DNA from 4 places in the Mesorhizobium sp. M1252 genome. Region 3 is predicted to be linked to each of the others. Evidence: predicted binding sites of a transcription regulator. Region 3 holds the regulator's gene; each other region holds the start of a gene.

What was found. The regulator PhoB, encoded in region 3, activates phosphate uptake and scavenging genes when phosphate is short. The targets are predictions, from matches to a motif close to TGTCATNNANCTGTCAT.
Region 1: NKH22_RS26430 (LTA synthase family protein) is a predicted target of PhoB. The motif match lies at 1,791-1,807, and genes of this name have one in related genera.
Region 2: NKH22_RS03825 (ceramide glucosyltransferase) is a predicted target of PhoB. The motif match lies at 4,589-4,605, and genes of this name have one in related genera.
Region 4: NKH22_RS07270 (esterase-like activity of phytase family protein) is a predicted target of PhoB. The motif match lies at 2,839-2,855, and genes of this name have one in related genera.

What each region holds. Positions count from the first base shown of each region.
Region 1 is NZ_JAMYLX010000017.1:53,719-61,556, forward strand. It holds gene fabG (3-oxoacyl-[acyl-carrier-protein] reductase) at 1-572, opposite strand, end outside; gene fabD (ACP S-malonyltransferase) at 633-1,580, opposite strand; gene NKH22_RS26430 (LTA synthase family protein) at 1,828-3,786, shown strand; gene rpsF (30S ribosomal protein S6) at 4,097-4,597, shown strand; gene rpsR (30S ribosomal protein S18) at 4,597-4,845, shown strand; gene rplI (50S ribosomal protein L9) at 5,112-5,699, shown strand; gene NKH22_RS26450 (cyclopropane fatty acid synthase) at 5,885-7,234, shown strand; gene NKH22_RS26455 (small ribosomal subunit Rsm22 family protein) at 7,390-7,838, shown strand, end outside.
Region 2 is NZ_JAMYLX010000002.1:46,748-54,585, reverse strand. It holds gene NKH22_RS03850 (GcrA family cell cycle regulator) at 1-278, opposite strand, end outside; gene NKH22_RS03845 (aspartate aminotransferase family protein) at 637-1,836, shown strand; gene argF (ornithine carbamoyltransferase) at 1,855-2,766, shown strand; gene NKH22_RS03835 (Hsp33 family molecular chaperone) at 2,875-3,906, shown strand; gene apaG (Co2+/Mg2+ efflux facilitator ApaG/CorD) at 4,092-4,484, opposite strand; gene NKH22_RS03825 (ceramide glucosyltransferase) at 4,706-5,857, shown strand; gene NKH22_RS03820 (O-succinylhomoserine sulfhydrylase) at 5,869-7,059, opposite strand; SAM riboswitch at 7,117-7,194, opposite strand; gene NKH22_RS03815 (2'-deoxycytidine 5'-triphosphate deaminase) at 7,335-7,838, shown strand, end outside.
Region 3 is NZ_JAMYLX010000010.1:189,304-197,141, reverse strand. It holds gene pstC (phosphate ABC transporter permease subunit PstC) at 1-1,321, shown strand, start outside; gene pstA (phosphate ABC transporter permease PstA) at 1,318-2,634, shown strand; gene pstB (phosphate ABC transporter ATP-binding protein PstB) at 2,652-3,476, shown strand; gene phoU (phosphate signaling complex protein PhoU) at 3,518-4,222, shown strand; gene phoB (phosphate regulon transcriptional regulator PhoB) at 4,239-4,928, shown strand; gene NKH22_RS21105 (ROK family protein) at 4,959-6,194, opposite strand; gene xylF (D-xylose ABC transporter substrate-binding protein) at 6,462-7,502, shown strand; gene NKH22_RS21095 (sugar ABC transporter permease) at 7,647-7,838, shown strand, end outside.
Region 4 is NZ_JAMYLX010000003.1:149,158-156,995, reverse strand. It holds gene NKH22_RS07280 (MATE family efflux transporter) at 1-202, opposite strand, end outside; gene NKH22_RS07275 (L,D-transpeptidase) at 401-1,189, shown strand; gene NKH22_RS07270 (esterase-like activity of phytase family protein) at 1,267-2,742, opposite strand; gene NKH22_RS07265 (LacI family DNA-binding transcriptional regulator) at 2,904-3,929, opposite strand; gene NKH22_RS07260 (Gfo/Idh/MocA family protein) at 4,124-5,155, shown strand; gene NKH22_RS07255 (sugar phosphate isomerase/epimerase family protein) at 5,155-6,060, shown strand; gene NKH22_RS07250 (substrate-binding domain-containing protein) at 6,177-7,190, shown strand; gene NKH22_RS07245 (ATP-binding cassette domain-containing protein) at 7,277-7,838, shown strand, end outside.

The DNA of each region.
Region 1 (7,838 bases), on a different contig from region 3:
TCGGTCATGGCCGATTCGATAAAGCCCGGGGCGACGCAGTTGACGGTGATGTTGCGGGTGGCGATCTCCTGCGCCAGCGACTTGGAAAAGCCGATCATGCCGGCCTTGGAGGCGCAATAATTGGTCTGGCCAGGATTGCCGGTGACGCCGACCACCGAGGTGATGTTGATGATGCGGCCATGGCGGCGGCGCATCATCGGATGGGTCAGCTCGCGGGTCAGCCGGAACACGGCGGTGAGGTTCACCTCCAGCACGCTGTCCCAATCCGCGTCCGCCATGCGCACGAACAGGCCGTCCTTGGTGATGCCGGCATTGTTGACCAGTATGTCGACGCCTTCGAGTTCGGCTTCGGCCTTCTGACCAAGCGCCTTGACCTCGTCACGGTCGGCAAGATTGGCCGGGAACAGCTTTACCCGGTCGCCGAGTTCGCCGGCCAGGGTCTCCAGTTTCTCGATGCGGGTGCCGTGCAGGCCGACAATGGCGCCTTGCGCATGCAGCACCCGGGCAATCGCCTCGCCAATGCCGCCGGATGCGCCGGTGACGAGCGCCTTGCGGCCGGTCAGTTCGAACATTTTCGTCTCCTGATCTTAAGAGAACACCCTTCCCACGGGAGGGGTTGAATCGCCAGTGGATTATGCAAGCGCGGCCAGCGCCGCCTCGACATCGGCCGGCGTTCCGACGGCTGACGTGGCGATGTCGCGGTTGATCCGCCGCGCCAGGCCGGAAAGCACCTTGCCGGCGCCGATCTCAAAGAGCGTGGCGACGCCATTGGCGCCGAACCACTCCACCGTTTCGCGCCAGCGCACGCGGCCGGTGATCTGCTCGACCAGGCGGCGCGCGATCTCGTCGGGGTCGCTGGTCGGGACTACAGTGACGTTGGAGACGACGGGCACCACCGGTGCATTCTTGGTCACGCCGGCCAGCGCCTCGCGCATGACATCGGCCGCCGGCGCCATCAGCGCCGAATGGAAGGGGGCCGAGACCTGCAGCATCAGCGCCCGCTTCGCGCCCTTTTCGGTGCACAGTTTCGCGGCGAGTTCCACCGCCGCCCTGGCGCCGGAGATCACCAGCTGGCCGCCGCCATTGTCGTTGGCGATCTGGCAGACTTTGCCGGATCCCGTTGCGGCCTCGGTGCAAGCGGCTTCGACGTCGGGCTGTTCCAGTCCGATGATCGCCGCCATGGCGCCCTCGCCGGCCGGCACCGCCGCCTGCATGGCGTTGCCGCGGATGCGCAGCAGCCGGGCGGCATCGGCGATCGAAACGAAACCGGCCGCGGCAAGGGCGGAATATTCGCCGAGCGAATGACCGGCAACGTAGGCAACCTTGTCCTTCAGCGAAAAGCCGCGCGCTTCCAGCGAGCGGATCGCCGCCAGCGAGACCGCCATCAGCGCCGGCTGGGCATTGGCAGTCAGGGTCAGCGCCTCTTCCGGGCCTTCCCAGATCAGTTTCGACAGCTTTTCGCCCAGCGCATCATCGACTTCCTCGAACACCCTGCGTGCCTCGGGGAAGGCGTCGGCGAGGTCCTTCCCCATGCCGACAGCCTGGCTGCCCTGTCCCGGAAAGGTGAATGCGACGGCCATTTGGGCGCTCTCCAGCGGCTGATTTTTCCTGCCTGTGACGCAAGGCGGACCGCCAAGTCAAGCCCGGAGGCGGCATTTCGGCTCTCGCTTGAACCGGAGCTGACCTCGAGTCCCTGTTCCCAAAGGCTTTTTGCCGATCACACCTGATGAAAACCGCTCACGAATCGTTTGCTGGCTCTTCTTATTTTCGCCACAGGCGCTAGCTTTTGCATGACAGTTCTATGACAGAACGGTGGCGCGAGTGGAAATGCGCGTTGCTTGGGCCGGGGGAAGAGACGTGGCTAGGATCAGGAAGGGCGCGGCCGTACCAGCGCCACAGTTCTTGGAAGACGATCCGTCCACCGGCTACCTGCCGGGGCGCAGATGGCCGGTCATCCGCTACGGTCTGGTCACGCTGCTTGCCTCCGCCATCCTGGTGTTCGCCATCGAATGGATCGTGCGCGGCGACTTCTTCGGCACAGTCGACTTCTTCCTGCAGCCATTCAAGCCGGGCTGGACCACCATCATTGTCTTTGCATTGGTGCTGATGGGACTGGACGCCGTGCTTGGCCGCAGTCACCAGAGCCTGATGATCGTGGCGCCGCTGACGCTGGCGCTGGCCTTTGTCGGGCATCAGAAGTCGCATTATCTCGGCGATCCGCTCTACCCAACCGATTTTCTTTATTCGCGCCAGATCATGGCACTGATGCCGCTCCTGGTGCGCGAGCGGCCCTGGACGGCGCTCGCCATGGCGGTCGGCATCGTCGCCGGCCTGTCGCTGCTGATCTATGGCTGGCGGTTGTGGCGCCGCAAGGTTCCGATCCTCAGCCGCAAAGGGCGGCTGGCGCGGCTGACGCTGGCAGTGCCGCTGCTCGCCTTCTTCGTCTCGATCATGGACTACGCCACCTTCTCGTGGACCCGCGACCGGCTGCAGATCATCCCGATCATGTGGGACCAGAAGGAGAACTACGCCTCCAACGGGTTTGCGCTGGCCTTCGCGCTCAACGTGCCGATGGCGCATGTCTCGGCGCCGGCGGGCTATTCCGACAAGGCGATCGACGCGATCGACAGGCCTGATGTGGCGGCCTCGGTACCGGATGAGAAACCCGACATCATCGTGGTGATGAGCGAATCTTTCTGGGATCCGACCAAGCTGCCCGGCGTCACAATCACGCCTGACCCGATCCCCAATGTGCGGGCGCTGCGTTCCGGCTATATGTTCTCGCCGGAATTCGGCGGCATGACCGCCAACATCGAATTCGAGGCGCTGACCGGCTTTTCCAATGCCTTCCTGCCGGCGGGCTCGATCCCCTATCAGCAATATGTGCGCACGCCGACGCCGTCGCTGGCGACCTTCCTGAAAAGCGAGGGATACCGGGCGCGCGCCATCCATCCGGGCACCAACTGGTTCTGGAACAGGGGCGCCGTCTATGCCGATTTCGGCTTCAACGATTTCCGCTCGGAAGAGACGCTGCCGCCACTGGAAAAGCGCGGGCCGCTGGCTTCCGATGCCTCGATGACCGACGAGATCATCGCAGAGGCCGACGCCAGCGAGCGGCCGGTGTTCTTCTTCGCCGTCAGCCTGCAGAACCACGGTCCCTACGAGCCGTACCGCTATTACAATCCGACCCACAAGGTCGCGGCGCCGATCAGCACATGGGCGCGGGAATCGCTGCTCAGCTACGCCGAAGGCTCCGCCGATGCCGACCGTGGCCTCGAACGATTGATCGAATGGGCGAAGAAGCGCGAGCGGCCGACGGTCATCGCCTTCTTCGGCGACCATCTGCCGCCGCTCGGCCCCGTCTATGTCGAAACCGGTTACCTGAAAGACAATGTCGCGCCGCGCAAGGAACCGACGCCGGAGGCGGCACTGGAGCATCATCAGACGCCGCTGGTCATCTGGTCTAACCGCACCGGTCCGGCGCAGGATATGGGCGCCGTGAGCCCGGCCTTCCTGCCCTACCATATCCTTACCACGGCCGGGATCACGCACCCCTACTATACCGGCTTCTTAGGCGCGCTGCGCGAACGCTATCGCGTCGTGGATCGCAATCTGCTTTTGACACCGTCAGGTGAGGCCACGGCGGACTGGGCGCGGCAGAAGGACATCGATCCGGCGATCAACGATTTCCGCCTGCTGCAATACGATATGATGTTCGGCAAGCGTAAGGCGGCTCCGGACTTCTTCCCCGAAACGATCAACGGTCGTACCCCGCATACGAGTTGATGCCTGGTCTTTCCAACCCTGCGACGCCAGGACGCTGTCCGGAGCATGCGTTACCCTTGCCTTCCAGCCAAATTGCTATATAGACGCCCGCAATCTGCCGGTCCTTGCTGGGGGCTGAACGGAGGGCCGGAGGTTTTATCCAAAACCTTCGTGTGAAGCCAGAAGCGCTTCCGCCTCCCGTGTCTCCGCTCTCGACCGTCTCGAAATGCTCCTTTCTTCCTCGCCCCCTCGGGACCAGCGGGTCAGAGAAGTTGCAGAGGCTTTTGCCGCGAGGATCCGGGAGAGAAACGAAGAAAGGCACTGAACCACTATGGCTCTATACGAACATGTGTTCCTTGCCCGGCAGGACCTCTCGCAGCAGCAGGTCGATGCGCTTGTCGAACAGTACAAGGGCGTCATCTCCGCAAATGGCGGGTCCGTCGGCCGGGTCGAGAACTGGGGACTGAAGTCCCTCACCTACCGGGTCAACAAGAACCGGAAGGCTTACTACACGCTTATGGACCTCAACTGCCCGCCGGCAGCGCTCAACGAGATGGAGCGCCAGATGGGCCTGTCCGAGGACGTGCTGCGTTTCCTGACCGTCAAGGTCGAGGCGCATGAGGAAGGCCCGTCGGCCATGATGCAGAAGCGCGAAGAGCGCTCGGAACGCGGCGGCTTCGGCGACCGCGACCGTGGTGATCGTGGTCCGCGCTCGTTCGGCGACCGTGATCGCGGCGACCGTGGCGATCGTCCGCCGCGCTCATTTGGTGACGCCGGTGGTGATCGTGGTCCGCGCCGTCCGCGCGAAGGCGTTGAAGGAGGTGCAGAATAATGGTCGACATCAATCAGATCCCGACCCGGCGCCCGTTCCATCGCCGCCGCAAGACCTGCCCGTTCTCCGGCGCCAACGCGCCCAAGATCGACTACAAGGACGTGCGTCTTCTGCAGCGCTACATTTCCGAGCGCGGCAAGATCGTGCCGTCGCGCATCACCGCCGTCAGCCAGAAGAAGCAGCGCGAACTCGCCAAGGCGATCAAGCGCGCCCGCTTCCTCGGCCTGCTGCCCTACGTGGTTCGCTAAGACTTTCGGGCGGGCGGTTCGCCGCCCGCTTCCTTCTCCCACGGCGACGGGCGCCGCAGGGGTAATTTGATGATGCATGTCGTTGTCCCAAAACCGGGACCACTCTTGGCGACATGCATTGAAATCCCGAGTTGAGGTGAAAAGCCTCTAACTGCCGCGACAGGCAGGACAGCGACACCGGCGCCAAGGCGCTCAGAGCTTCCTGACCTGTTCCATTCAATTCGGCGCCGATCCCGCGGTCGGTGCCCAGACGAAGGAACAAAACCATGCAAGTGATTCTTCTCGAACGCGTTTCCCGCCTCGGCCAGATGGGCGATACCGTCAAGGTCAAGGACGGCTTTGCCCGCAACTTCCTCTTGCCGCAGGGCAAGGCGCTGCGCGCCAACGAAGCCAACAAGAAGAAGTTCGAAGGGCAGCGCGCGCAGCTCGAAGCGCGCAACCTCGAGCGCAAGTCGGAAGCCAGCCAGGTTGCCGAAAAGCTCGACGGCAAGAGCTTCATCGCCGTGCGTTCGGCCGGCGAGACAGGCCAGCTCTACGGTTCGGTGTCGACCCGCGACATCGCCGACCTGCTGACCGCCGAAGGGTTCTCGGTCAACCGCAACCAGATCCAGCTCAACCAGCCGATCAAGACCATCGGCGTCACCAATGTGGCGATTGCGCTGCATCCGGAAGTCGAGGTCACCATCAGCCTCAACATCGCCCGCACGGCCGACGAAGCCGAGCGCCAGGCCAAGGGCGAGACGCTGACCACCGCCGAAGCCATCTATGGCGATGACATCAACGACAACGCACGGCCGGAGAACTTCTTCGACCCGAACACCGAGTTCGAAGGCGGCGAAGAAGACAACGCCTGATCCCGCACTGGGCCTGATCGGGAAGCGAGGGAGCAGCGCTCCAATCACTTCCTCGTCATCCAGCCTTAATGGACCAATGCCCGGGCCTCTCGCCCGGGCATTTTTGTGCCAAATGGAACTTTTCGAACCCCTATATATTGTTGCAGAATTGGTCCGCCAGTCTGACCGTGAGGGGACATTTGGTGATGAATATTCTGTTGAAACGCGTTCTCGACCGCCTGGTGCGTACGGGCAATCTGAAAGTCACCGGCCCGAAGGGCTCGACAGTGGTTTTCGGCGACGGCAGCGGCGAGCCGGTGCATATGCACATCAAGACCGCGCATGCCGAGCGCGCCATTACCTTCGATCCGATGCTGGCCGTGCCGGAAGCCTATATGGACGGCGAACTCGACATCATCGAGGGCGGCGTACTGGGTATGATGCGCATCGCCTTCCAGAACATGGGCAGCGGCGGTATCGACGCCACCTGGTCGAAGGCCATCGAGGGTCTGCGCCACGCCTTTCGCCGCCTGCAGCAGATCAACACCGCATCACGGGCGCGCCGCAACGTGCAGCGCCACTATGATTTGTCGGGTGACCTCTACCGGCTCTTCCTCGACGACGACATGCAGTATTCCTGCGCCTATTTCGAACAGCCGGACATGACGCTCGACGAGGCGCAGATGGCCAAGAAACGCCATATCGCCGCCAAGCTCAGGCTGAAGGCCGGCCAGACCGTGCTCGATATCGGCTCCGGCTGGGGTGGACTTGGCCTCTATCTCGCCAAGGCTTTCGATGTCGACGTGCAAGGCGTGACGCTGTCGACCGAGCAGCACGGCGTCGCCACCGACCGGGCGCATGCGCAAGGCTTGCAGGACCGCGTGCATTTCGACCTCAAGGACTACCGCGAACTCAACGAACGCTTCGACCGCATCGTCTCGGTCGGCATGTTCGAGCATGTCGGCGTCAACCACTTCCGCACTTTCTTCGACAAGTCGGCGACGTTGTTGAAGCCCGACGGCGTCATGCTCTTGCACTCGATCGGCCGCTCCGGCGTGCCGTGGGCGACCAGCGCCTTCATCCGCAAGTACATTTTTCCGGGCGGCTACATTCCCTCGCTGTCGGAGGTGATGCCGGCGATCGAGAAGTCGGGCCTTGTGGTCACCGACATCGAGATTCTGCGGCTGCACTATGCCGATACGCTGAAGCATTGGGGCCAGCGCTTTGCCGCCAACCGCGACAAGGCCAAGGCCATCTATGACGAGCGCTTCTGCAGGATGTGGGAGTTCTATCTGGCGGCTTCGGAAGCCGCCTTCCGCTGGCAGGATCTGGTGATCTTCCAGATTCAGATCGCCAAGAAGAACGACACGCTGCCAATGACGCGCGACTACATGGCAAAATGCGAAAAGGCGCTGGAAATGCGCGAGATGGGGCATCGCCAACAGACGGCGGCCGCCGAGCCTGCTGTCGCGAGGTCTGCTGCCGCCAAGTCCGTTGCTGTCAGGTCCATTGCGGCCAAGCCAGCGCGCCGTCGCAAGGTGGCAGATCGCGAATAACGCCTCGATTGCGATTGCCGCTTGCCATTGACGGCTCTGACACTGAAAAAGGTCTCGTTCTCGCGAGACCTTTTAATGACCTGCCTGCCCACCATCGCCACCACCCTTGTCGAGTTCGCCCGCGCCTCGGTGCTCGCGGCACGCGGAGCCTGAGCGTGGAACTCCCCGCCTCGCTGCGACAAGGCGTCGAGCGCCTGCTCGAAACGATACCGCTGGCGGTGCTGCGACAGGCGGCGAAGACGCTGTCTGACCGCTACCGCGCCGAATTGCGCGACGGCCGCCCGCACATGGCCGAAGAGATGGCGGTAAAAGCCTATCTGGCGACGCGGCTGCCGGCGACCTACGCGGCGGTACGGGCCGGTCTCGACGAACTCGCCTATGCGCGGCCCGATTTCCAGCCAACGAGCTTGCTCGATGTCGGCGCCGGTCCTGGCACGGTGCTTTGGGCCACTACAGACCTGTGGCCCGACCTCGAAGAGGCGGTTCTGCTTGAAGCAAGCGCCGCGGTGCGCAAGGTTGGCCAGTCGCTCGCCCTTGATACCATCGCCACCAGGATGGACTGGCGCGCCGGCGACGTGACCATCGACCTTGCCGATCTCAAGCC
Region 2 (7,838 bases), on a different contig from region 3:
TGCGCCTGCAGCGCGTTCGCCCCGATCGACGTCGTGACATGGCGCTGCGTGGTTGCGGCGCGCGGCACCGATTTCTGGATCGAAGATCCCTGCGTTGTCTTCTTCTGACGCGCCGGCGTCGCGGTCGAGCGTCCGCGGCCCGACAGCTTCAGCCGGTGCACCTTGCCGATGACCGCGTTGCGGCTGACCCCGCCGAGTTGTGCGGCGATCTGGCTTGCGCTCAAGCCCTCCGACCACAGTTTCCTGAGAAGTTCGACCCGCTCGTCAGTCCAGTTCATGAGACCGCGCTCCTGCTAAGTGTGCGGCAGCCGGAATCCGTTCCCGACCCGGCAATCTTTGCCGGGGCAGACACCACATATATTAGGTGATTAGGTCCGCCGCACGAAATCTAGTTATTTCCCGACTACAATTACCTCATGTGTTGACTCGGTGACAAGAGTCCCAGGTGCAACACGAATCGGTTTTTTAGGTTTTCCCCAACTTGCCCGGTCGCTTATGAGCCGGCGTCTCGTCGGGAGCTGGCCACGCGCCTCTGCACGACGTTTTCGTTGACTTCATGGCCGAAAAACACGATAAGCCGCAAAGGCCGCCGCTTTGGCGGCTTTTTTGATTTTTCCGGTACCGGAGACGCATATAATGAGCGGTTCGGCGCTTTACGAGACCTTTGCCCGCGCCCCTTTGGCCTTCGATCATGGCGAAGGCACCTGGCTGGTTACCGACAAGGGCGAGCGATATCTCGATTTCGCTGGCGGCATCGCGGTCAATTCGTTGGGCCACAGCCATCCGCATCTGGTCTCGGCGCTGACCGAACAGGCGGCCAAGCTCTGGCACGTCTCCAATCTCTACGAGATCCCGGGGCAGACCCGGCTCGGCGAGCGGCTGGCTGACGCCACCTTCGCCGACAAGGTGTTCTTCACCAATTCCGGCGCCGAGGCGCTCGAATGCGCGATCAAGACGGCGCGGCGCTCCCAGTTCGTCAAGGGCCATCCCGAGCGCTTCCGGGTCGTCACCTTCGAAGGCGCCTTCCACGGCCGCACGCTGGCGACCATCGCCGCCGGCGGCCAGTACAAATATCTCGAAGGTTTTGGGCCCAAGGTCGAAGGCTTCGACCAGGTCGGCTTCGACGACATCGACGCCGCCGAGAAGGCGATCACACCAGAGACCGCCGCGATCCTGATCGAACCGGTGCAAGGCGAGGGCGGCATCCGCCCGGTGCCGACGCAATCCTTGAAACGGCTGCGGCAGCTCTGCGACCAGCACGGCCTGCTGCTGATCTTCGATGAGGTCCAGTGCGGTATCGGTCGCACCGGAAAGCTGTTCGCGCATGAATGGACCGGCGTGACGCCCGACATCATGGCGATTGCCAAGGGCATTGGCGGCGGCTTCCCGATGGGCGCGTGCCTCGCCACCGACGACGCTGTCGTCGGCATGACGGCAGGCGTGCATGGCACCACTTTCGGCGGCAATCCGCTGGCCATGGCGGTCGGCAACGCTGTGCTCGACGTCGTGCTGGAAGACGGCTTCCTCGAAGACGTCCAGCGCAAGGCATTGCTGATGAAGCAGGGCCTGGCGGCGGTCGCCGACGAATTTCCCGATGTCATCGAAGGCATCAGGGGCAGCGGCCTGATGCTTGGCCTGAAATGCGCCATGCCCAACACCAAGGTCAACATGGCGCTGCGCGACCAGCATCTGCTGGCGGTGCCGGCCGGCGACAACGTCATTCGTCTGCTGCCGCCGCTGACCGTCACCGACGCCGAGATCGGCGAAGCGCTCGATCGCATCCGCGCCGGCGCCAAGGGCCTGACCGACGCCATCGCCGCGGCCGCCGCGAAGTAATCCCGAGAACCATTCCCGATGAGCCTTCGCCATTTCACCGATCTTTCCGCCGTTTCCGAAGGCGATCTGCGCCTGATGCTGGACGATGCGGTGGTGCGCAAGGCGCGCCTCAAGGCCGGCGAACGGACCAAACCGCTCGAAGGCAAGGTGCTGGCCATGATCTTCGACAAGCCGTCGACGCGCACGCGCGTGTCCTTCGACGTCGGCATGCGACAGCTCGGCGGCGAGACCATCATGCTGACCGGCACCGAAATGCAGCTCGGCCGTTCCGAGACCATTGCCGACACCGCCAAGGTGCTGTCGCGCTATGTCGACGCCATCATGATCCGCACCACGTCGCATGAGCGGCTGCTCGAGCTGACCGAGAATGCCACGATTCCGGTCATCAACGGGCTGACCGACGACACCCATCCCTGTCAGCTGATGGCCGACATCATGACCTTCGAGGAGCATCGCGGTCCGGTTGCCGGCAAGACCATCGCCTGGACCGGCGACGGCAACAACGTGCTGCATTCGCTGCTCGAAGCTTCGGCGCGGTTCCGCTTCAACCTGAACGTCGCAGTGCCGGAAGGCAGCGAGCCGGCGCAAAAGCATATCGACTGGTCGAAGAGCAATGGCGGCAAGCTGCACTTCACCCGCTCGCCCGAGGAAGCCGTCGACCAAGCCGACTGCATCGTCACCGACTGCTGGGTGTCGATGGGCCAGGAACACCGCGCCCGCGGCCACAATGTCTTCTCGCCCTATCAGGTCAATGCGGCGCTGATGGCCAGGGCCAAGCCCGACGCCCTGTTCATGCACTGCCTGCCGGCGCATCGCGGCGAGGAAGTCACCGACGAGGTCATCGACGGTCCGCATTCGGTTGTCTTCGACGAAGCCGAGAACCGGCTCCACGCCCAGAAGGCGGTTTTGGCCTGGTGTCTGGGCGCTTGATCTCCAGGCGCTTGATCTCCAAGCGCTTGATCCGGGGCGGCGCGATGCCTATTTGCGCCCCATCACGCAAATCAAGCGCGTTTGGACGCATGCACCCCTCCGGGCCGCATGGCCGCGCCCTGGAGCTTTGTCATGTTGGAAACGCATCAAGTGACTGAACATCACCCCAAACTCGGCGAGTTCGGCTATGCCGGCGACGATCATGTCGTACCCTTCGAGGTCGGCCCGCTCGACGTGCGCGGCCGCACCGTGCAACTCGGGCCGATGCTCGACGCCATCCTCAACCGTCACGACTATCCCGAGCCGGTCGCCCGCCTGCTCGCGGAAGCCTGTGTGCTGACGGTGCTGCTCGGCACCTCGCTCAAATTCGAAGGCAAGTTCATCCTGCAGACCCGCACCGACGGCCCGGTCGACATGCTGGTCGCGGATTTCTCCACGCCTTCGGCATTGCGCGCCTATGCGCGTTTCGACGCCGACCGGCTGGAGGCCCTGGTGGCCGCAGGCCAGACCTCGCAGCAGACGCTGCTGGGCAGCGGCGTTTTGGCGCTGACCATCGACCAGGGCGCGCACACGCAGCGCTATCAGGGCATCGTCCAGCTCGACGGCGAGACGCTGGAGGACGCCGCGCGCACCTATTTCCGCCAGTCGGAGCAGATCCCGACCGACCTCAGGCTGTCGGTGGCCAAGCTTCTGACGCCAGGTCCCGGCGGCGCTCGTGAGCAGTGGCGCGCCGGCGGCATCCTGGCGCAGTTCCTGCCGCAGTCACCCGAGCGCATGCGCGTGCCCGACATTTCGGGCGGCGACGGCGATCCGCGTGACGTGACGCAGGAGCCGGCCGACAATTCGTGGCGCGAGCTGGTGGCGCTGCTCGGCACCATCGAGCCGACCGAGCTGATCGACCCGACCATCGGCGCCGAGCGGCTGCTCTACAGGCTGTTCCACGAACATGGCGTGCGCGTCTTCGGCGGCGTGCCGGTCGCCGACCAATGTTCCTGCTCAAGGGACAAGATACGCGGCATCCTCGAGGGGTTTTCCGCGCAGGAGATCAAGGACAGCACCGAAGATGGCGGCATCCACGTCGCCTGCGAGTTCTGCTCGAAGCAGTACGACTTCGACCCGGCGGAGTTTGCAACTCAGTAGCATCTCTTCCTTCTCCCCGTTCACGGGGAGAAGGTGCCCGAAGGGCGGATGAGGGCAGCGCGAACTTTGGTGAATGGCCGCGCATAGCCTAGGTCATGTGCGTGGAAGATAACCTCATGACTCTGGCGCTGCCCCTCATTGCCCTGCCGGGCATTTCTCCCCGTATAGTGACGGGGAGAAAACCCCTAATTCACCGTCCGTCGGGTCCCCGGCAGATCCAGCGAAAACGCGGGAATAGCGACGTCGAACGTCTCGCCCTTTTTGTTGCGCATGGTGTAGTGGCCGACCATGAAGCCGGAGGGCGTCGAGAGCGGGCAGCCTGACGTGTATTGATAGCTGTCGCCGGGATTGAGCTCAGGCTGGTCGCCGACCACGCCGGCGCCGCGCACTTCCTCGACCCGGCCGCTGCCGTCGGTGATGTGCCAGTAACGCGCCATAAGCTGCACGAAATCGTCCGACTGGTTGTCGATCGTCACCTGGTAGCCCCAGACATAACGGTTCTCCGCCGGGTCCGAGCGGTCCTCCAGGTAGAACGGTCTGACCTGCACTTCGATGTTGCGCGTGACGGCGCGGTACATGGGCTGCTCCGGTTGCGCAGCAGGGAACATTTGTCGCGCCATGCGGTTTGATACGCGCAGAGCGGCATGTCCTGCCAGCCTCAAAGCGCAGTGCCGACAAACAATGTCATTTAAGTGACACATGACAATGTTGGTGTGCGCAAACCTTGCCGGCGACTCAAGGCCCATCTGTCGACTGACAAAGCAGCCGCGAGCGGCCTTTCCGGAGTGACCAGATCTCGATGGAACCAGCTCTCACAGCCGCCTTCGCTTCCTCCGCTTTGCTTCTTTCCAATCTCGCCAGCATCCTGCTTGCTTCGTCGAAACTGCAAGCGCGTCGCCTTATCCCTCCGCCGTCCGGCGAGCAGCCACCGGTCTCGATCGTCGTGCCGTCGCGCGGCGTGGAGCCGTTCACACAAGAGACGCTGCAGCGAGCCTTCTCGCTCGACTGGCCGCGCTACGAACTGATCTTCTGCGTCGCTCACGCCGACGATCCCGTCGTCAAACTGATAAACAGGGCGATCGTCCTGTTTCCCAACGTGCCGGCCCGGCTGCTGATCGGCGACGACCGCGTCAGCAGCAACCCGAAGCTCAACAACTGCGTCAAGGGCTGGGAAGCGGCGCGCTATCATTGGGTTATTCTGGCGGATTCCAACGTGCTGATGCCAAGGGATTACGTCCAGCACCTGATGGCGGCCTGGCGGACCAATACCGGGCTTATCTGCTCGACGCCGATCGGCTCTCGGCCGGATGGCTTTTGGGCCGAGGTCGAATGCGCGTTCCTCAACACGCTGCAGGCGCGCTGGCAATATGCCGGCGAGGCGCTCGGTCTCGGCTTTGCCCAGGGCAAGAGCATGCTGTGGAACAAGCCGATGCTCGATACCAATGGCGGTATCCGCGCGCTGGCCGCCGAGATCGCCGAGGATGCTGCTGCAACCAAGCTGGTCAACGGACTGGGCCTGCACGTCAATCTCGTTGCCTCGCCTTTCGAGCAACCACTGGGGCAGCGCCGACTTGCCGACATCTGGTCGCGCCAGGCGCGCTGGGCGCGGTTGCGCCGCGTCACCTTCCCACTGTTTTTCGCACCCGAGATCCTGACCGGCGTCGCCGTGCCGTTGGCGTTGGCGCTGGTGGCGGCCGCAAGTGCCGGCATCAGCCTGCCGGCCACGGTGATGGCCGTGCTGACGGCGGCCTACATTCCCGAATGCGCGCTGGCCGCGGCCAAGGGCTGGCATCTGTCGCTGCGCATGGTCCCGGCGATGATGGTCCGCGACATGATGCTTCCCGCCATCTGGGCGCGCGGCTGGCTGAGCGGCGCCGTCGACTGGCGCGGCAACACCATGACCATCGGCACCAAGACGGCCGAACTGGAAGAGGTTTCGTCGGGAGCGTGACGCCTCGCGGCCTATCCGGCTGCCTTCAGCGCCTGCGCAACGTCCTCCAGCAGATCGTCCGTATCCTCAAGACCGACCGACAGCCTGAGCGTTCCCGGCCCGATGCCAAGCTCGGCGCGAGCTTCGTCGCTGAGGTTCTTGTGCGTGGTGGTCGCCGGATGGGTGATCAGGCTCTTGGCGTCGCCGAGATTGTTGGAGATCAGCACGATGTCGAGCGCGTTCTGCAAGGCGAAGGCCGCCTGCTTGCCGCCCTTGACGTCGAGGCAGATCAGCGTCGATCCGCCCGTCATCTGCTTCTTGACGATGTCGGCCTGCGGGTGGTCGGCGCGGCCGGGATAGATGACGCGGGCGATTTCCGGCCGTCCTGCCAGGAAATCCGCGATCTTGGCCGCGCTTTCCGTCTGCTGGCGCACCCGAACCGGCAGCGTCTCCAGGCCCTTGAGCAGCGTCCAGGCGTTGAACGGCGACAGGCTCGGGCCGGTGTGGCGGAAATAGTCGTGCAAATTCTCGTCGATCCATTTCTTGTCCGACAGGATGATGCCGCCGAGACAGCGTCCCTGGCCGTCAATGTGCTTGGTCGCGGAGTAGACGACGATATGGGCGCCGAGCTGCAAGGGCTTCTGCTGCAAGGGCGTGGCAAAGACATTGTCGACGATCAGCCTGGCGCCGATCGAGGTGGCGAGCGCCGCCACCGCTGCGATGTCGACCACTTCCAGCGTCGGATTGGTCGGGCTTTCCAAGAAGAACAGTTTCGTGTTCGGCCGCACCGCCTTTTCCCAGTTGGCGATGTCGGTGCCGTCGACCAGCGTTGCCTCGATGCCGTATTTCGGCGCCAGCGTCTCCACCACCCAGCGGCAGGAGCCGAACAGCGCGCGCGCCGCAACGATATGGTCGCCGGCCTTGGCGCTGCACAGGAGCGCTGCCGTCACCGCCGCCATGCCGGACGCCGTGGCGCGCGCATCTTCGGCACCCTCCAGCGCGCACATGCGCTTTTCGAACATGTCGACGGTAGGGTTGGCATAGCGCGAATAGATGAAGCCCGGCTCCTCGCCCTTGAAACGGGCCTCGGCAGCCTGCGCCGTCTCGTAGACATAGCCTTGGGTGAGGTACATCGCTTCGGACGTCTCGCCGAACTGGGAACGCAGCGTTCCCCCGTGCACGAGTGCGGTCTGAGGTTTCCAGTTACGCTTCTTGGTGCTCATCGCTTTTGTTCCAGACACAAAAAAACCGGCCGCGAAAGTCGCAACCGGTCCATATGGCCTTGCGGCCCGACGGTCCTTTAGCGACTTGTTTAACGTGGCTGCAAGCCGACCGGCCAAATCACCACGGGATAACGACCCTTTAGACCTCACCTGCGCTTGCGTCAATTGCCGGCTTCATTAAGAGGTTTGTACCAGGCAGGTTCCGCAATAATATCCAGCGGTTTTGCGGCAAGAACCTGCCACAAAGAGACCGACCTTGGAGCGGAGCCAGCCTTTTGCGGCAGACAGGCATTCTTCCCGATCAGGACATTTCCGTGCTGTTTCAGTCCGGCGCGCTGAAGTCGCCGCGCGCGCTCGATGTCGACCAGGTGCAGCCGGCGAGCCTCGATCTCAGGCTCGGCGACAAGGCTTTTCGCGTGCGCGCCTCCTTCCTGCCGGGTCCCGATCATCTGGTGGCCGACAAGCTTCACCGGCTGAAATTGCATGAGTTCAGTCTCGCCGAGGGCGCGGTGCTGGAAACCGGCTGCGTCTACATCGTGCCGCTGCTCGAAAGCCTGGCGCTGCCCGCAAACGTGTCGGCCTCGGCCAACCCGAAGAGCTCGACCGGCCGGCTCGACATCTTCACCCGGGTGATGACCGATCGCGGCCATGAGTTCGACAAGATCGCCCCCGGCTATCACGGGCCGCTTTATCTCGAAGTCAGTCCACGCACCTTCCCGATCGTCGTACGCGCCGGATCGCGACTGTCGCAGATCCGCTTTCGCACCGGCAACGCGCTG
Region 3 (7,838 bases):
TCTGCTCGCGGTCCTGCCTGCCGTCCTTTTGCTCGCCGTCTGGGATATCGGCTCTTCCTTCTATCTCGACCGGCATATCCATGCCGCTTTGCCCGAGCGCACCGCCGACACAAAGGTGGCCAGCGAAGCGCTCGACGCCAGCCTGGTGAAGAGCCTGGCCAAGGGCCTGCGCCGGCTCGATGGCGATACCGCACTTCCCGCTACTTTCGCCGAATTGCAGCCGCTGCTCGCCGCCAAGGGCGTGGCACTGGCCAGTGACACCCAGGACTATATGATCCCGATCGCGGTCGAGGCGAACCAGGTCCAGGACCGGCTCGGCCTGTTCAGCGCCGTGCTGACCTTCGCGCTGTCGGTCGCCGGCGCCTTCTATGCGCTGAGGCAGATCGCGCCGCGCGCCAGGGCGCGCAACAACGTCGAGAAGCTGATGCTGTGGGGGCTGCTTGCGGCCTCGACCATCGCCATCCTGACCACGGTCGGCATCGTGCTGTCGATGCTGTTCCAGACCATCACCTTCTTCGAGAGCGTGTCGCCGATGAGCTTCTTCTTCGGCACGGTGTGGGATCCGCGTTTCGCCGCCGCCGGTTCCGGCGGCAGCCGGGGTCAGTTCGGCCTGATCCCGCTTCTTGCCGGCACGCTCTACATCGCCGCCGTCGCCCTTCTGGTGGCAGTGCCGGTCGGGCTGATGTCGGCGGTCTACATGTCCGAATATGCCTCGCGCGGTGTGCGCTCGGTGGTCAAGCCGGCGTTGGAACTGCTGGCCGGCATTCCGACCATCGTCTACGGCATCTTCGCCGTTGTCACGCTCGGACCGTTCTTGCGCGACCTGTCGGCGGCACTCACCGGCGGCTCGCCCTTCATCCAGGGCCAGAGCATCTTCACCGCCGGTCTGGTGATGGGCGTCATGCTGATCCCGGTCGTGTCCTCTTTGTCCGACGACATCATCACCGCGGTGCCGCGCGCAATGCGTGACGGCTCGCTCGGCCTCGGTGCCACGCGCTCCGAGACGATCAAGCGGGTGATCCTGCCGGCGGCACTGCCCGGCATCGTCGGCGCCATCCTGTTGACGGCGTCGCGCGCCATCGGCGAGACGATGATCGTCGTGCTGGCGGCGGGCGTCGCCGCCAATCTGACGGCCAATCCGTTCGAGGCGATGACGACCATCACCGTCAAGATTGTCAACCAGCTGACCGGCGATCTCGAGTTCAACTCGCCGCAGACGCTGGTCGCCTTCGCGCTCGGCCTGACGCTGTTCGCGCTGACGCTGGTGATGAACATCGTCGCCCTCTACATCGTGCGCAAGTACCGGGAGCAGTACGAATGACCGACATCCCCCTGGACACGATGGCGGGTGCCGTCGCGCGTCCGCGCCGCGACATCGGGCTGAAGGCGCGCTATGCCGCCGAACGCCGGTTCCGCATCTATGGCGTGATTGCGATCTCGGTGGGCCTGGCGTTCCTGGCCATCATGCTGATCACCATCGTCTCGAAAGGCTACACCGCCTTCTGGCAGACGACGGTGACGCTGCCGGTCACCTTCGACGAGAAGGTGATCGATCCCTCCGGCAAGCGCGCCACCGACCCTACCGTGCTGATCAAGGCGAACTATCCCAAGCTCGCCGAAAACGCGCTGGTGGCCAAGCTCGGCATCGATCCGGCCAACAAGCCGATGATGCTGAAGCTCAAGGGCTTCCTGTCGGAAGGCGCCCGCGTCCAGCTGCGCGACATCGTCTCCGCCGATCCGTCGGTGATCGGCAGGACGCGTGACGTCGACATCCTGGCTGCCGCGAACCTCGACTCGGCCTTCAAGGGTCAGATCGACCTCGGCGTCGATGAAGCGCGCCGCAAGGTGTCCAACCAGCAGATCGACTGGATGAACAAGCTTAAAGCCGACGGCGTGATGGCCGAGCATTTCAACACCGGCCTGTTCACCTATGGCGCCTCCAGCCGGCCCGAAACGTCGGGCATGGGCGTGGCGATCATCGGCTCGTTCTACATGATGGTGATCGTGCTGTTGCTGGCGCTGCCGATCGGCGTCGCCGCCTCGATCTATCTCGAGGAATTCGCCAAGAAGAACCGCTTTACGGACCTGATCGAAGTCAACATCAACAATCTCGCGGCGGTGCCGTCGATCGTCTTCGGTCTGCTTGGCCTTGCCGTGTTCATCAACTTCCTCGGCATGCCGCGCTCGGCTTCCTTCGTCGGCGGCCTGGTGCTGACGCTGATGACGCTGCCGACCATCATCATCGCCACGCGCGCCGCCCTCGCCGCGGTGCCGCCGTCGATCCGCTCGGCGGCCCTAGGTCTCGGCGCCTCCAAGATGCAGATGGTGTTCCATCACATCCTGCCGCTTGCCGCCCCAGGCATCCTTACCGGCACCATCATCGGCCTGGCGCGTGCGCTCGGCGAGACAGCACCGCTGCTCTTGATCGGCATGGTCGCTTTCGTCGCCGATTATCCGACGACGCCTTTCGATCCGGCGACCGCGCTGCCGGTTCAGATCTATATGTGGGCAAACGAGGCTGAGCGCGCTTTTGTCGAGCGCATGTCCGGCGCCATCATCATCCTGCTCGTCTTCCTCATGGCCATGAACATCACCGCGATCGTGCTCCGGCGCCGGTTCGAGCGGCGCTGGTAGAAAAAAGGCAATTTGGTATGAACATCATGACCGAACAGTCCCTTGAGAATGCAGTGGGCGACAAAATGAACGCCAAGTCGAACGAAGTCATCAAGATGCGCGGCGACAAGGTCGGCGTGTTCTATGGCGAGAAGCAGGCGTTGTTCGACGTCAATCTCGACGTCCGCCAGAACCAGGTGACGGCGCTGATCGGCCCGTCCGGCTGCGGCAAGTCGACCTTCCTGCGCTGCCTCAACCGCATGAACGACACCATCGATTCGGCGCGGGTGACCGGCAAGATCACGCTCGATGAAGACGACATCTACGACAAGAACATCGATGTCGTCGAACTGCGCGCACGCGTCGGCATGGTGTTCCAGAAACCCAACCCGTTCCCGAAGTCCATCTACGAGAACGTCGCCTACGGCCCGCGCATCCATGGGCTGGCCAAGCGCAAGTCCGACATGGACCAGATCGTCGAGCAGAGCCTGAAGAAGGCTGCGATCTGGAACGAGGTCAAGGACCGCCTGCAGGAGCCCGGCACCGGCCTGTCCGGCGGCCAGCAGCAGCGCCTGTGCATCGCGCGCGCCATCGCCGTGTCGCCGGAGGTGATCCTGATGGACGAGCCCTGCTCGGCGCTCGATCCGATCGCCACCGCCCGTGTCGAGGAGCTGATCGACGAACTGCGCCAGAACTACACGATCGTCATCGTCACCCACTCGATGCAGCAGGCGGCGCGCGTGTCGCAGCGCACGGCGATGTTCCATCTCGGCTATCTCGTCGAGGAGGGCGCCACCGACAAGATGTTCACCAACCCCGACGACAAGCGCACCCAGGACTACATTACCGGCCGCTTCGGCTGAGCCGTCCGGCGGGTGAATTTTCAGGCACGAGGACCAAGATCATGGGTGAACATACCGTCGCCTCCTTCGATGAAGAGCTCGGGCAGATCAGCAAGCTGATCCGCGACATGGGCGATCTGGCAGGCTCGATGGTCAGCGGCTCGACCAGGGCGCTGCTCAATTCGGACAATGCGCTGGCACAGCGTGTCGTTTCCGACGACGCCATCATGGATGCGCGCCAGCGCGAACTGGACGACCGCGCCATCACGCTGATCGCCAAGCGCCAGCCGATGGCCAACGATCTGCGCGCCGTGGTCGGCTCGATCCGCATGGCCGGCGACCTCGAGCGCATCGGCGATCTCGCCAAGAACATCGCCAAACGCGTCGGCACCGTGGGCTTGAGCGTCACGCCGCGCGACCTCTCGCACTCCATCGATGCCATGGCGCAGCTGGTGCTGATCCAGGTGCAAGGCGTCGTCGAGGAATATGCCGCCACCGATGCGGCAGCTCTTGCAAAACTCAGGAATGACGACGAGCGCATCGACGTCAAATACACGTCCGTGTTTCGTGAGCTCTTGACCTACATGATGGAAGACCCTCGCAACATCACCGCCTGCACGCATCTCTTGTTCTGCGCCAAGAATCTTGAGCGCATCGGCGATCATGTCACCAACATCGCCGAAAATGCGTATTATGTGCTGACCGGCCAGCAATTGCCCGCCAATCGTCCGAAGCAGGACGAGACGGCGATGGCCACGCCGGCCTGATGAGGGTGAACTGCCTATGATCGCGCCACGCATCATGGTCGTGGAGGACGAGGAGCCGCTAGGCGTGCTCCTCCGCTACAACCTCGAATCCGAAGGCTATCAAGTCGAGGTGGTGACACGCGGCGACGAGGCCGAGATCCGCCTGCAGGAAAACGTGCCCGATCTCCTGGTGCTCGACTGGATGGTGCCCGCTGTTTCCGGCATCGAGCTCTGCCGGCGGCTTAGAGTGCGGCCCGAAACCGAGCGGCTGCCGATCATCATGCTGACCGCGCGCGGTGAGGAAAGCGATCGCGTGCGCGGCCTGTCCACCGGCGCCGACGACTATCTGGTCAAGCCATTCTCGACGCCGGAGTTCATGGCGCGCGTGAAGGCGCTGCTGCGCCGGGCCAAGCCGGAAGTGCTGTCCAGCGTGCTCAAGGTCGGCGACATCGTGCTCGACCGCGAGTCGCACCGTGTCTACCGCAAGAAGAGCGAGATCAGGCTCGGACCGACCGAGTTCCGGCTGCTCGAATTCATGATGCGCCATCCCGGCCGCGTGTTCTCGCGCAGCCAACTGCTCGACAATGTCTGGGGCGAGACGATCTATATAGACGAGCGAACCGTCGACGTGCATGTCGGGCGGCTGCGCAAGGCCGTCAACAACGGCCGCATGCCGGATGTCATCCGTACCATTCGCGGCGCCGGCTACGCGATCAGGGAAGACTAGGATCCTGCGCGTCGCGCCGTTGCCGGCCATTCACGCGACATGCTTGCCGGATTTGGGCTGAATACCCGGCGCAAAAATCTCCTGGTCGACGAAGCCGAGCGCGCGCGTGGCACAGCCTTCGCGGATCAGCGGCAGCTCGTTGGGCTCGGTGTCGAAGGAGATCGACTTCGAGTGCTGGCCGCCGGCGGTCTGGGCGATCGCTTCGCGCAATGCCGGTTCGATCAGGTCGAACGCGGCGGCGCTGACGCCGACCATGGCGACGGGGGCCGGGTCGATCAGCGCAAACAGGCTGCCGAGGCCGAAGCCGAGCGCCTCACCGGCCCTGCGATAGGCTTCGCGCTCCGGTCCGTCCGTCTCTCGCGCACGAGCGGCCAGCGCCCGCATATCAGCGTCGCCGATATCGACCGGCTCGGCATCCTCGCCCATCATTTTGGCGCTGCGCCAGATGGCGTAGTTTCCGGCATAGGCTTCCACGCAGCCGCGCCGCCCGCAGCGGCAGAGCGCGCCGCCCGGACGGTGGATCATGTGGCCGAACTCGCCGCCCGAGGAATGGGTGCCGGTGAACAGTTCGCCTTTCAGCACCAGCCCCATGCCGATGCCGTGCGACAAGAGGATCGCGATGAAATTGTCGCGGTAGCGCTCGGGCTGGCGCCATTGCAGGGCCACCGCCATCATATTGCAGTCGTTCTCCATGGTGGCAGGAATGCCGAATTCCGCTTCCAACATGTCGGCGAAGGCAATGTCGGTCAGTGGCGTGATTGGCGACCACAGCATGGCCCGCGCCTGCGAATCGGTGATGCCCTGGATGCCCATGGCAATGCGGGCGATGCTCTGGACATCGAGGTCCGGGTCCGCGAGACGCCGCCCGACGATTGCTACGCATTCGCCGATCAGCTCGTCGCGCGGCATGGTCAGCGTGTCGAGCCGGCGCTGTTCTTCCGCGACCACCTGGCCGGCATAGTCGATGACGGTGACGGAGAGGAAGTTCAGCGACAGCACCACGGTCATGACCGCCGCCGCTTCCGGGTTGAGGCCAAGGCCGACCTGCGGCCGGCCGCGTTTCAGCGAGCCGGTCTCGCCAGGCTTGCCTTCAATCAGGATGCCTTCTTGAATTAGATCAGACGAGATTGCCGATATCGTCGAATGGCTGAGGCCGGTGGTCGCCGCAATCTCGGTCCGCGACGGCTGGCCGGCCCGGCGCACGGCCGAAATCACCATCGCCCGGTTGCGACGGCGCAGATCGTCGTGGCGGATCCCAACCGACATTTGTTTTCCTCCCGGCCTCCTCGCGCCTCATGATAGTGAAGGCGTTCGACGGCACCAGCCAAATATTGGCAGACGCCGGCAGCCCTGTCATTGTTTATTGCGGAGCTCGAAAAAATTCGGCAACGCCATCAGAATCCATCAGAATCGATGTTGACAGTGCCTTATCATTGAACCAGTATTTTTTCGAGGCTCGAAAAAATGGAGCCTCTGTGTGCCGGCCCTCGGGCCAGTTTTGTCGCGCCGCGCGCGGCGCAGGGAGGGTTTATCATGAACAGATTTGCAGCCGCCATGCTGGCGGGCGCCGCCATGTCGCTGACGCTGGTCTCGGTCGCGCAGGCGAAGGACAAGGTCATCGGCGTCTCCTGGTCGAACTTCCAGGAAGAGCGCTGGAAGACGGACGAGGCGGCGATGAAGACGGCGATCGAAGCCGCCGGCGACAAGTACATTTCCGCCGACGCGCAGTCCAATCCCGGCAAGCAGCTGACCGACGTCGAAAGCCTGATCTCACAAGGCGCCAACGCGCTGATCGTCCTGGCGCAGGACGCGTCGGCCATCGGCCCGGCGGTGCAGAAGGCGCTGGACGAAGGCATTCCGGTCGTCGGCTATGACCGCCTGATCGAGAACAAGGACGTCTTCTACCTGACCTTCGACAACAAAGAAGTCGGCCGCATGCAGGCCCGCGAAGTGTTCAAGGCGAAGCCCGAGGGCAACTATGTCTTTATCAAGGGCTCTGGCTCGGATCCGAATGCCGATTTCCTGTTCTCGGGCTCGATGGAAGTGCTCAAGGAAGCCATCGACTCGGGCAAGATCAAGAATGTCGGCGAGGCCTATACCGATGGCTGGCTGCCGGCCAATGCCCAGAAGAACATGGAACAGTTCCTGACCGCCAATGACAACAAGGTCGATGCCGTGGTTGCGGCCAATGACGGCACAGCCGGCGGCGTTGTCGCCGCGCTGACGGCGCAGGGCCTTGCCGGAACGGTTCCGGTCTCGGGCCAGGACGGCGACCATGCCGCTCTGAACCGCATCGCGCTCGGCACGCAGACGGTGTCGGTGTGGAAGGACGCACGCGAACTCGGCAAGAACGCCGCCGAGATCGCCTCGCAGCTTGCCGATGGCAAGAAGACCGGCGACATTGCCGGCGCCAAGGACTTCACCACGCCTGGCGGCAACACCGTCAAGTCGCTGTTCCTGACCCCCGTCGCGATCACCAAGGACAACCTCAACGTCGTCATCGACGCCGGCTGGATCAAGAAGGACGAAGTCTGCACGGGCGTCGCCGCCGGCAGCGTCGCGGCTTGCAACTGATCTCGACGACTTGAAGAAATGAGGCGCCGCGGCGGTCAAGCCGCGGCGTTTTCTCTACGAGAATTGTGTGTTTCCGCCATCGGCGGCAAACTTCTAGGCTGTGGTCCGGCATCCGCGCCAGACGGCAAGCCGCTGGAGGACATCATGACCGACACGACCTCAAATCCGCAGGCCGATACGGCACGAGCGTCTGAACTCGGCGCGGCCGCCCGGTTCCTGAAAGCGACCGAGCTCGACACGCGCATGCTCGGCATGGTCGGCGCGCTGCTGGTCATCTGGGTCGGCATACATATCCTGTCGGGTGGGCTTTTCCTGACGCCGCGCAATCTTTGGAAC
Region 4 (7,838 bases), on a different contig from region 3:
ACAGAACCAGATTGGCGTTGGAGGTGGCGGTCAGCGCCGATTCACCGAGGAAGCGGCCGACCCAGACAGCGTTGATCGAACCGTTGAGCGACTGCAGCACATTGGAGCCGAGCACCGGCAGAGCGAACAAAAGCAGCGTGCGCGGAATCGGGCCGCTGGTCAGGTCGCCGGTGCGCCGGCGCGGTGGTATTTTTTCGTCCATGGGCTGTTCGGCGAAGGTTCATCTCAAAGTCCGCCCGGCAATGATCGCCGATTTAACGGACAAGGTCGATGCGGCATTGGAACATGCCACCTGGCGGCTTCAAGCTAATCAGTTCTCAAAACATTCGGAATGGGATATGGGTCGTCGCCGCGTGGGGTCGCATATCCTGTTGGATATGATGAATAGGCTGGGGGGATCATGTCCGACAATCCGCTTTTTTCCGAGCGCCTGAACCGGCGCGCGTTTCTTGGAATATCCGCTTTGGGTGCCGCTTCCATGGCGCTTTCAGCCTGCACCACGACCGACGTCGTGGTGCCGCCAACGCCCGCTCCGGCGCCCGAACCGGCTCTGGGCGATGCCGCCACCATGTATTCGGCGCGCGTCGATGAGGGCTTTTCATTGCCGGCAATCCCCGTCGCCAAGCTCGATCCGAAATTCGTGCGCCAGATCGTGGACGATCCGACCGGCGAAAAACCCGGCACGATCGTCGTCGATACATCCGAGCATTTTCTCTATCTGGTGCGCGACGGCGGCAAGGCAATGCGCTATGGCGTCAGCCTCGGCAAGGCCGGGTTTGGCTGGACCGGCAGCGCCGTGATCCAGGCGCGCAAGAAATGGCCGGTGTGGACGCCGCCGCCCGAAATGATCCAGCGCCGGCCGGAACTGGCGAAATACAAGGACGGCATGCCGCCCGGACCGCAGAGCCCGCTCGGTGCGCGCGCGCTCTATCTGTTCCGCGACGGCAAGGACACGATGTACCGGCTGCACGGCACGCCGGAATGGGATTCCATCGGCAAGAACGCGTCGTCAGGCTGCGTGCGCTTCATGAACCAGGACATCATCGACCTCTACAGCCGGGTCAACGGCGTAGCCCAGGTCTATGTGCGCCCGAACCTGTCGGCCGCGGGCAAGATCATGGCTGTGTCGAGCCGGACCGCCGAGCCGATCGATGCCGGCGTGCCAAGGGATGCGGAGATTTTGAAATAGGTGCCGTCACGGCATCGCTGATTGCCGACAAACGGTAGAGGTGGACGCGCCGGGCGCGTCCGCTTTTTTGTATACGACTACTTCTTGGCGAGGCCCGGAAGCGTGACCTGATAGACCAGGAACATGGTGTCGACATCGGCGCCGTCTTCGGCCTTGTAGGGCGCGCCGACCTGAAAACCGTCCTGGGTGAGAAAGTCGTTATCGTTGCCGACGAACAGGAAATAGTCGTCGGGCAGCGCCGGATCGAGCACGCTGACCACCGACATTGCTTCCCACTTCTCCGACAGATTGTTCTTGTCGTTGGGCTTGCCGTCATGCAGGCCGAAACGGCCGAGTTCCTTGTTGTCGTTGATGTCGATGAACGGCGTCAGCTTGGCCGGGGTCACCGAGGGGTCGAGCACGCCCTTGGGCGCCAGCGGCTTGTCGGCGGCATCGAAGGCGCCGCCGGCAATGTCGGTGGCGCCAGAGACGTCGACGACGAAAATCTGGCGCAGCAGCGAAGTATCGCCCTTCACCCCCTGGCCGTTTCCGCTGTCGCGCGCCAGCATCAGGAAGGTCTTGTCGGACAGCGCCGCGATCTCGCTCTGCGCGGCGACCTTGGTCTTGTCCTTGGCGTCCTTGAACACCGGCAGCGGCACGGCATATTCATGCACCAGCTTGAGATGGGCCGGGTCGGAGGCGTCATAGACCAGCGCGCGGGTGTTTTGGCGCGTCGCGGGCGAATCGCCGCCATCCTGGCGGGGCGCCGATTGCAGCACGGCGATCAGCGACTTGCCGTCCGGCGTCAGCGCCATGCCTTCGAGACCCTGGTTGTTCTGGCGGCCGGTTTCGGGATCCTTCGGATCGGGTTCGGCTGCACCGGGGCCTGGATTGTCGGAGGCGAAGTTCGGCGCGCCCTTGCGCATCGGCACCAAAGCGGCCGGCGGCTGCGTTGCCGACAACAGATGGCCGTCGGCCGAGAAGCGGTAGATGTTGGGGCCGTATTCGTCAGAGATGAACATGGTGCCGTCGGGCAGCCGCGCGATCGCCTCATTGTCGAGCGCCAGCTTGCCATTGGCCTCGGGCAGGATCGGCAGGTCGCCATTGGCCGCGCGCACGCCGTTGAGCGGATCGAGGCCGGTGGCGTCAGCGCCCTTGTCGTCGGTGAGGAGCAGGGAATCGGCAAGCGTCGCCTTGACGCCTGTCTGTTCCTGGCCGGAGGTGGGCGTGGCGCCTAGTGCTACCGGCGTGAACTCGATGCGAATAGTGTTGAGGCGCGGCCGGTAATCGGTGGTGCCGACGACATTGTAGCCACGGTCCGGCAGCAACCAGAGCGAGCCCTTGTAGCCGTCCGCGCCACGGGTCCAGCTTGCGGCGTCGATCGACATGCCGGAGCCGGAGCCGAAGGTCTCGCCGAACTTGTCCTTCTGATCGGCCGGGATGCGGCCGACGCCGACCAGGCCCTTGTTGACGAAGCCACCAACGGTGGCTGTGCTGTCGGCAAGGGCAGGGGTCAGGGCGGTAAACAGCGCCAATGCGGCGCCGAGCGACACGGTTCGGTGCGAGATTTTCATGGAGATCCTCTTTGTGACAAGCCTTGAGCGGCGCAAAGGGGCCACCGCATCGCATCGACGATGTCGCCCTCTCGCAAAGCGGTCTAGGACGCGAACATGATACTTGCGTGACAGAGCGGGCCTCTCCCTTCTCCCTTGTGGGAGAAGGGAGAGACGCACTATCAATCGCTGTCGCGCGCGATCAGCTCCAGCGGCCAGACTTCGCGGATGATGCGCGGACCTTCCGGGCCGGCAAAGGCGGGAAGCGAGGCCAGCAACATTTCGGCCAGCCGCCGGCCCATCGGCTCCAGCGACGGACGGAAGGCGGTCAGCGCCGGCGAGAAATAACGGCAGAGCGGCGTGTCGACGATGACGATCACCGCGATGTCGTGGCCGGGCCTGATGCCCATCTCGGCCAGTGCTTTGCAGCCGCCGAGCGCCATTGCGTCATTGTTGAAGATGATGGCTGTGGGCCGGTCCTTGGAGAGCATCACGCGCGGCGTCACCTGGTAGCCTCCGGCCTCGTTGATGAAGCCGTCGGCGATCAGGCCGGGGTCGACTTCGATACCATGCCGCTTCAGCGCCTTGCGGTAGCCGTCGAGGAACAGGTAGCCGAAGTTGAGATCAAGCGAAGGGCGGATGGCGGCAATGCGGCGGTGGCCGCGCGCGACCAGCCGGTCGACGGCTTCATCACCCGCCCTCTCGAAATCGATATCGAGCGAAGGATAGGTGTCGTCGCCGGATTGACTTCGGCCAAGCGTGGCGAAGGGAAAGCCGGCCTTGCTGAGATAGTTGATCCGATCGTCTTCCCGCCGTGTGTTGGCCAACACGACCGCGTCGGCCCGGCGCGTCTCAACCACGCGGCGCAGCCTGTCCTGCTGATATTGACCGGGCTCACCCATGACGACCATCAAATCCAGGCCATACTCGGCAAGCCGGCCTTGCAGACCGATCAGGAACGGGATGAAGAACGGTTCGCCATATTGCTGGTCGCCCGGATGCGGCTGCAGCATGAAGGCGATCGAATGGGTGGTGCCTTGCCGCAGGCTGCGGCCGGACTGGTTGGGCGAATAGTTCAATTGCTTGGCGGCGGCGAGCACGCGCTGGCGGGTGTCGGCATTGACGTCGGCGCGGCCGTTCAACGCCCGCGACACGGTGCCGATCGAAATGTTCAGGTGACGCGCGAGGTCATGGATGCTGGACGCCAAGGACAGTTCTCCCCCTGTCTTGGCTAGCACCGGCTGCCGCCCAGGCCAAGGCTTCGGGATGATTCTCGCTGGCAGCCGATTGACATTCTACGCCATCGGGTGTGTTCTCGTAAACGTTTACGGAAAAGCGTTTACGGTGATGCCGGAAATGCCGTGACATTCGGTCTGGAGGGACCGGACGGGAGGAATGCCGGATGATGAATGCCGTCCTCGTCGGCTGTGGTGCGATGAGCAAGGCCTGGCTCGATGCCGCGAGGCAGATCGGCGGGTTGGCCATTGTCGGACTTGTCGATCTCGACGCCGAACGGGCGCGGGCGAGGGCACGCGAATACGGGCTCGATCGCGCCGTCATCGGCACCAGCCTCGATCAGGTTCTCGACCAGACCAGGCCCGACGCGGTGTTCGATGTCGTGGTTCCAGCCGCCCGGCGTGATGTCGCCTTTGCCGCCTTTGCCCATAATTGCCATCTGCTGACGGAAAAGCCGCTGGCCGATACTCCAGAAAATGCGCGCGCCATCGTCGATGCGGCACGTGACGCGGGGCGTATCCATGCGGTCGTGCAGAACCGCCGCTACGTCGCCAATGTCCGGCGCATCAGGCGCTTTCTCGACTCCGGCGCCATCGGCAAGCCAACCAGCATCCATGCCGATTTCTTCGTCGCGCCGCATTTCGGCGGCTTTCGCGAGGAGATGGCCCATGTGCTCTTGCTCGACATGGCGATCCACACATTCGACGCCGCCCGCTACATGGTCGCAGGCGATCCCGCCGGTGTCTTTTGCCAGGAATGGGAGCCGGCCAATTCCTGGTACCGGCAGGGATCGTCGGCCAGCGCTATCTTCGATCTTGGCGCCGGCAAGCGCTTCACCTATGCCGGTTCCTGGTGCGCGGCGGGCTTTCGCACCAGCTGGGAGAGCACATGGCGCATCGTCGCCGAGCACGGCAGCCTGGTCTGGGATGGCGAGGACGGGCTGAAGGCCGAGGTTGTGTTGTCGGTCCGCGACGGCCTGTTCGACCTGACCCAACCCATCACAGTGCCGCCGCTCGATCCCGCCGACCGCATCGGCGGTCATCTCGGCATCATCAAGGATTTCATCCACGCCATCGAGACCGGCAGCGAGCCGGAAACCCGTGGCAGCGACAACATCAAAAGCCTGGCCATGGTTTTTGGCGCCATCGAAAGCGCCGAGACCGGACGGCGCGTCGCAATCACACAGGAAGCATCATGATGCCAAACCCGCTTCTCGACATCCGGATCGGCACCATGGTGCGGGCCAATCTCGAAGACCCGGCCGCCTACATCAAAGAGATTCTGCCGCTCGGCTTCGAGAGCATCCAGCCCTTCTTCTGGCAGACGCTGGGCGGCAAGGATTTGGCGCGGCTCGCCGGCGAGATCCGCGAGGCGATCGGCGATGCCGATGTCGCCGTGTCGTCGATCGGCGTGTTCGGCAATCCGCTGGAGGATGGCGAGGTCGATCGCGGCGTGCTCGCGGCATGGGAAACCGTCATCGACAATGCGCATCTGTTCGGCGCCTCGACGGTCAGCGGCTTCACCGGCCGCCTTCGCGGCAAGAAGCTGACCGACAGCCTGCCGCGCTTCCGTGAGGTCTGGGGACCACTGGCCAAACGCGCCGCCGACAAGGGCGTGCGCATTGCCTTCGAAAATTGCGCCATGGACGGCAACTGGGCCGCCGGTGACTGGAACATCGCCCACAATCCGGACGCCTGGGAGCTGATGTTCAACGAATTGCCCGACGACAATCTCGGCCTGGAATGGGAGCCCTGCCATCAGCTTGTCTACCTCATCGACCCGATGCCGCAGATCCGCAAATGGGCGCCGCGCATCTTCCATGTCCACGGCAAGGACGCGACGGTGCGCTGGGATGTGATCCGCGAGCACGGCGTGTTCGGCAAGCTGCCCTTCGTGCAGATGCGCACACCCGGGTTTGGCGACAGCGACTGGACGCGGGTGATCAGCGAATTGCGGCTGGCCGGTTACAAGGGCGCCATCGACATCGAGGGCTGGCATGACCCGGTCTATCGCGGCGACCTCGAAATCACAGGTCAGGTGCGCGGGCTGGAATACCTCAAGCAATGCCGGGGAGGAGCGACCTACCTGCCGAACCCAGCGTGACCGAGGGCCGGTGGGAGGAGCCGGCCTGACAGATTGCCAAGCACTGCCGACAAGCACTGCCGACAGGCGAACGACGAAACCCCTCGGCTCACCGAGGACAAAAGGGAGGAACGTGCATGAGCATCGCAATGAGAACGACACTTCTGCGCTCGACCGTCGTGGCCGCCGCCACGGCGCTGTGCGCTGCCATCTCCACTCTGCCGGCGCAGGCGCTCGACGCCCAGTGGTGCAAGGATGTCCACATCCGCTTTTTCGTCGGCGGCGCCGAGGGCGACGCTTTCGGCACCATCGTCTACAATGGCGCCAAGCAGGCGGCGTCCGATCTCGGACCCAAGGTCGACTACATCTTCTCGCAGTGGGACGTCGAGAAGATGGTTCAGCAATTGCGCGAGGCCGTCGCCGTGAAGCCCAACGGCATTGCCATGATGGGCCATCCCGGCGACGCCGCGATCATGCCGCTGGCCGAACAGGCGCACAAGGACGGCATCAAGATGATGTACCAGAACGTGCCGGTGCCGACGGTGGTGGCTGCGTTCGGCGGCGGCTATGTCGGCGCCCAGCAGGAGCAGCAGGGCCGCGCGCTCGGCGTCGAAGCGTTCAAGCTCGGCAATCTCAAGTCCGGCGACAAGGCGATCATGATCGGCCCGTTCGAGAACGAGGCCCGCGGCGCGCGCGAGCGCGGCACGGTGGCAGCACTCAAGGAAGCAGGCGTCGAGGTCATCCAGCTGTCGTCGCCGCCGAGCGGCGAATGGGCGTCCGACCCCAATCTGGCGATACCGGTGATCACCGCGGCCCTGCTCAACAATCCCGACGTCAAGGCGGTCGGCTATCCCGGCGGCCAGATGCTGGGCAACGTCGCCACCTACATGCAGGCGGCGGGGCGCAAGCCCGGCGACATCTTCAATTTCGGCTTCGACACCAGCCCGCAGATCGTCGAGGCGTTCAAGGGCGGCTGGGTGCAACTGACGGCCGATCAGCAGCCGTTTCTGCAAGGCTATCTGCCGATCCTCAGCCTTTGCCAGCAGGTGGTGCTGGGCCTGGCGCCGATGAATGTCGACACTGGCGCCGGCTTCGTCACGCCGCAGAATTACGAGATCGTCGCCGAGCTCGCCAAGCAGGCGCTGCGCTGACCTCCCAAACTGCCGGCTGGGCGCAAGCCCGGCCGGCAGGACCGCCGGCACCAGGCCGGGATGATACCACAGGAGCGAGGATCGCCATGGCCGAACGCATCATCGAACTGCGCGACATCAGCAAATCCTATGGCCAGGTCTATGCGCTGGGCGGGGTCAATCTCTCGGTCGACCGCGGCGAGGTGGTTGGCTTGATCGGTGACAATGGCGCCGGCAAATCGACGCTGATCAAGATCCTGTCCGGCGTCGTCAAGCCGACCAGCGGCGAGATCCTGGTGCGCGGCAAGCCGGTGACCGGCTGGAGTGCGGCACGCTCGCGCGACGCCGGCATCGAGACGGTCTTCCAGGACCGGGCGCTGGCCGTGCAGCAGACCATCGTGCGCAACATCTTCATGGGCCGCGAACTCACCGGCTTCATGGGCTTTCTGAAGGTCAATAAAGAGATAGAGGAGGCGAGCCGGCTGATGCGCGAGATCGGCTTTACCTCGAAAGTGTTCACGCCGCATTCGATCGTCGGCCAGCTCTCCGGCGGCGAACGCCAGGGCGTGGCGATCGCGCGCGCCATCTACAAGCAGGCCGAGCTGATCATCCTCGACGAGCCGACGACGGCGCTGTCGCTGACCGAGACCGCCAAGGTCTTCCATTTCG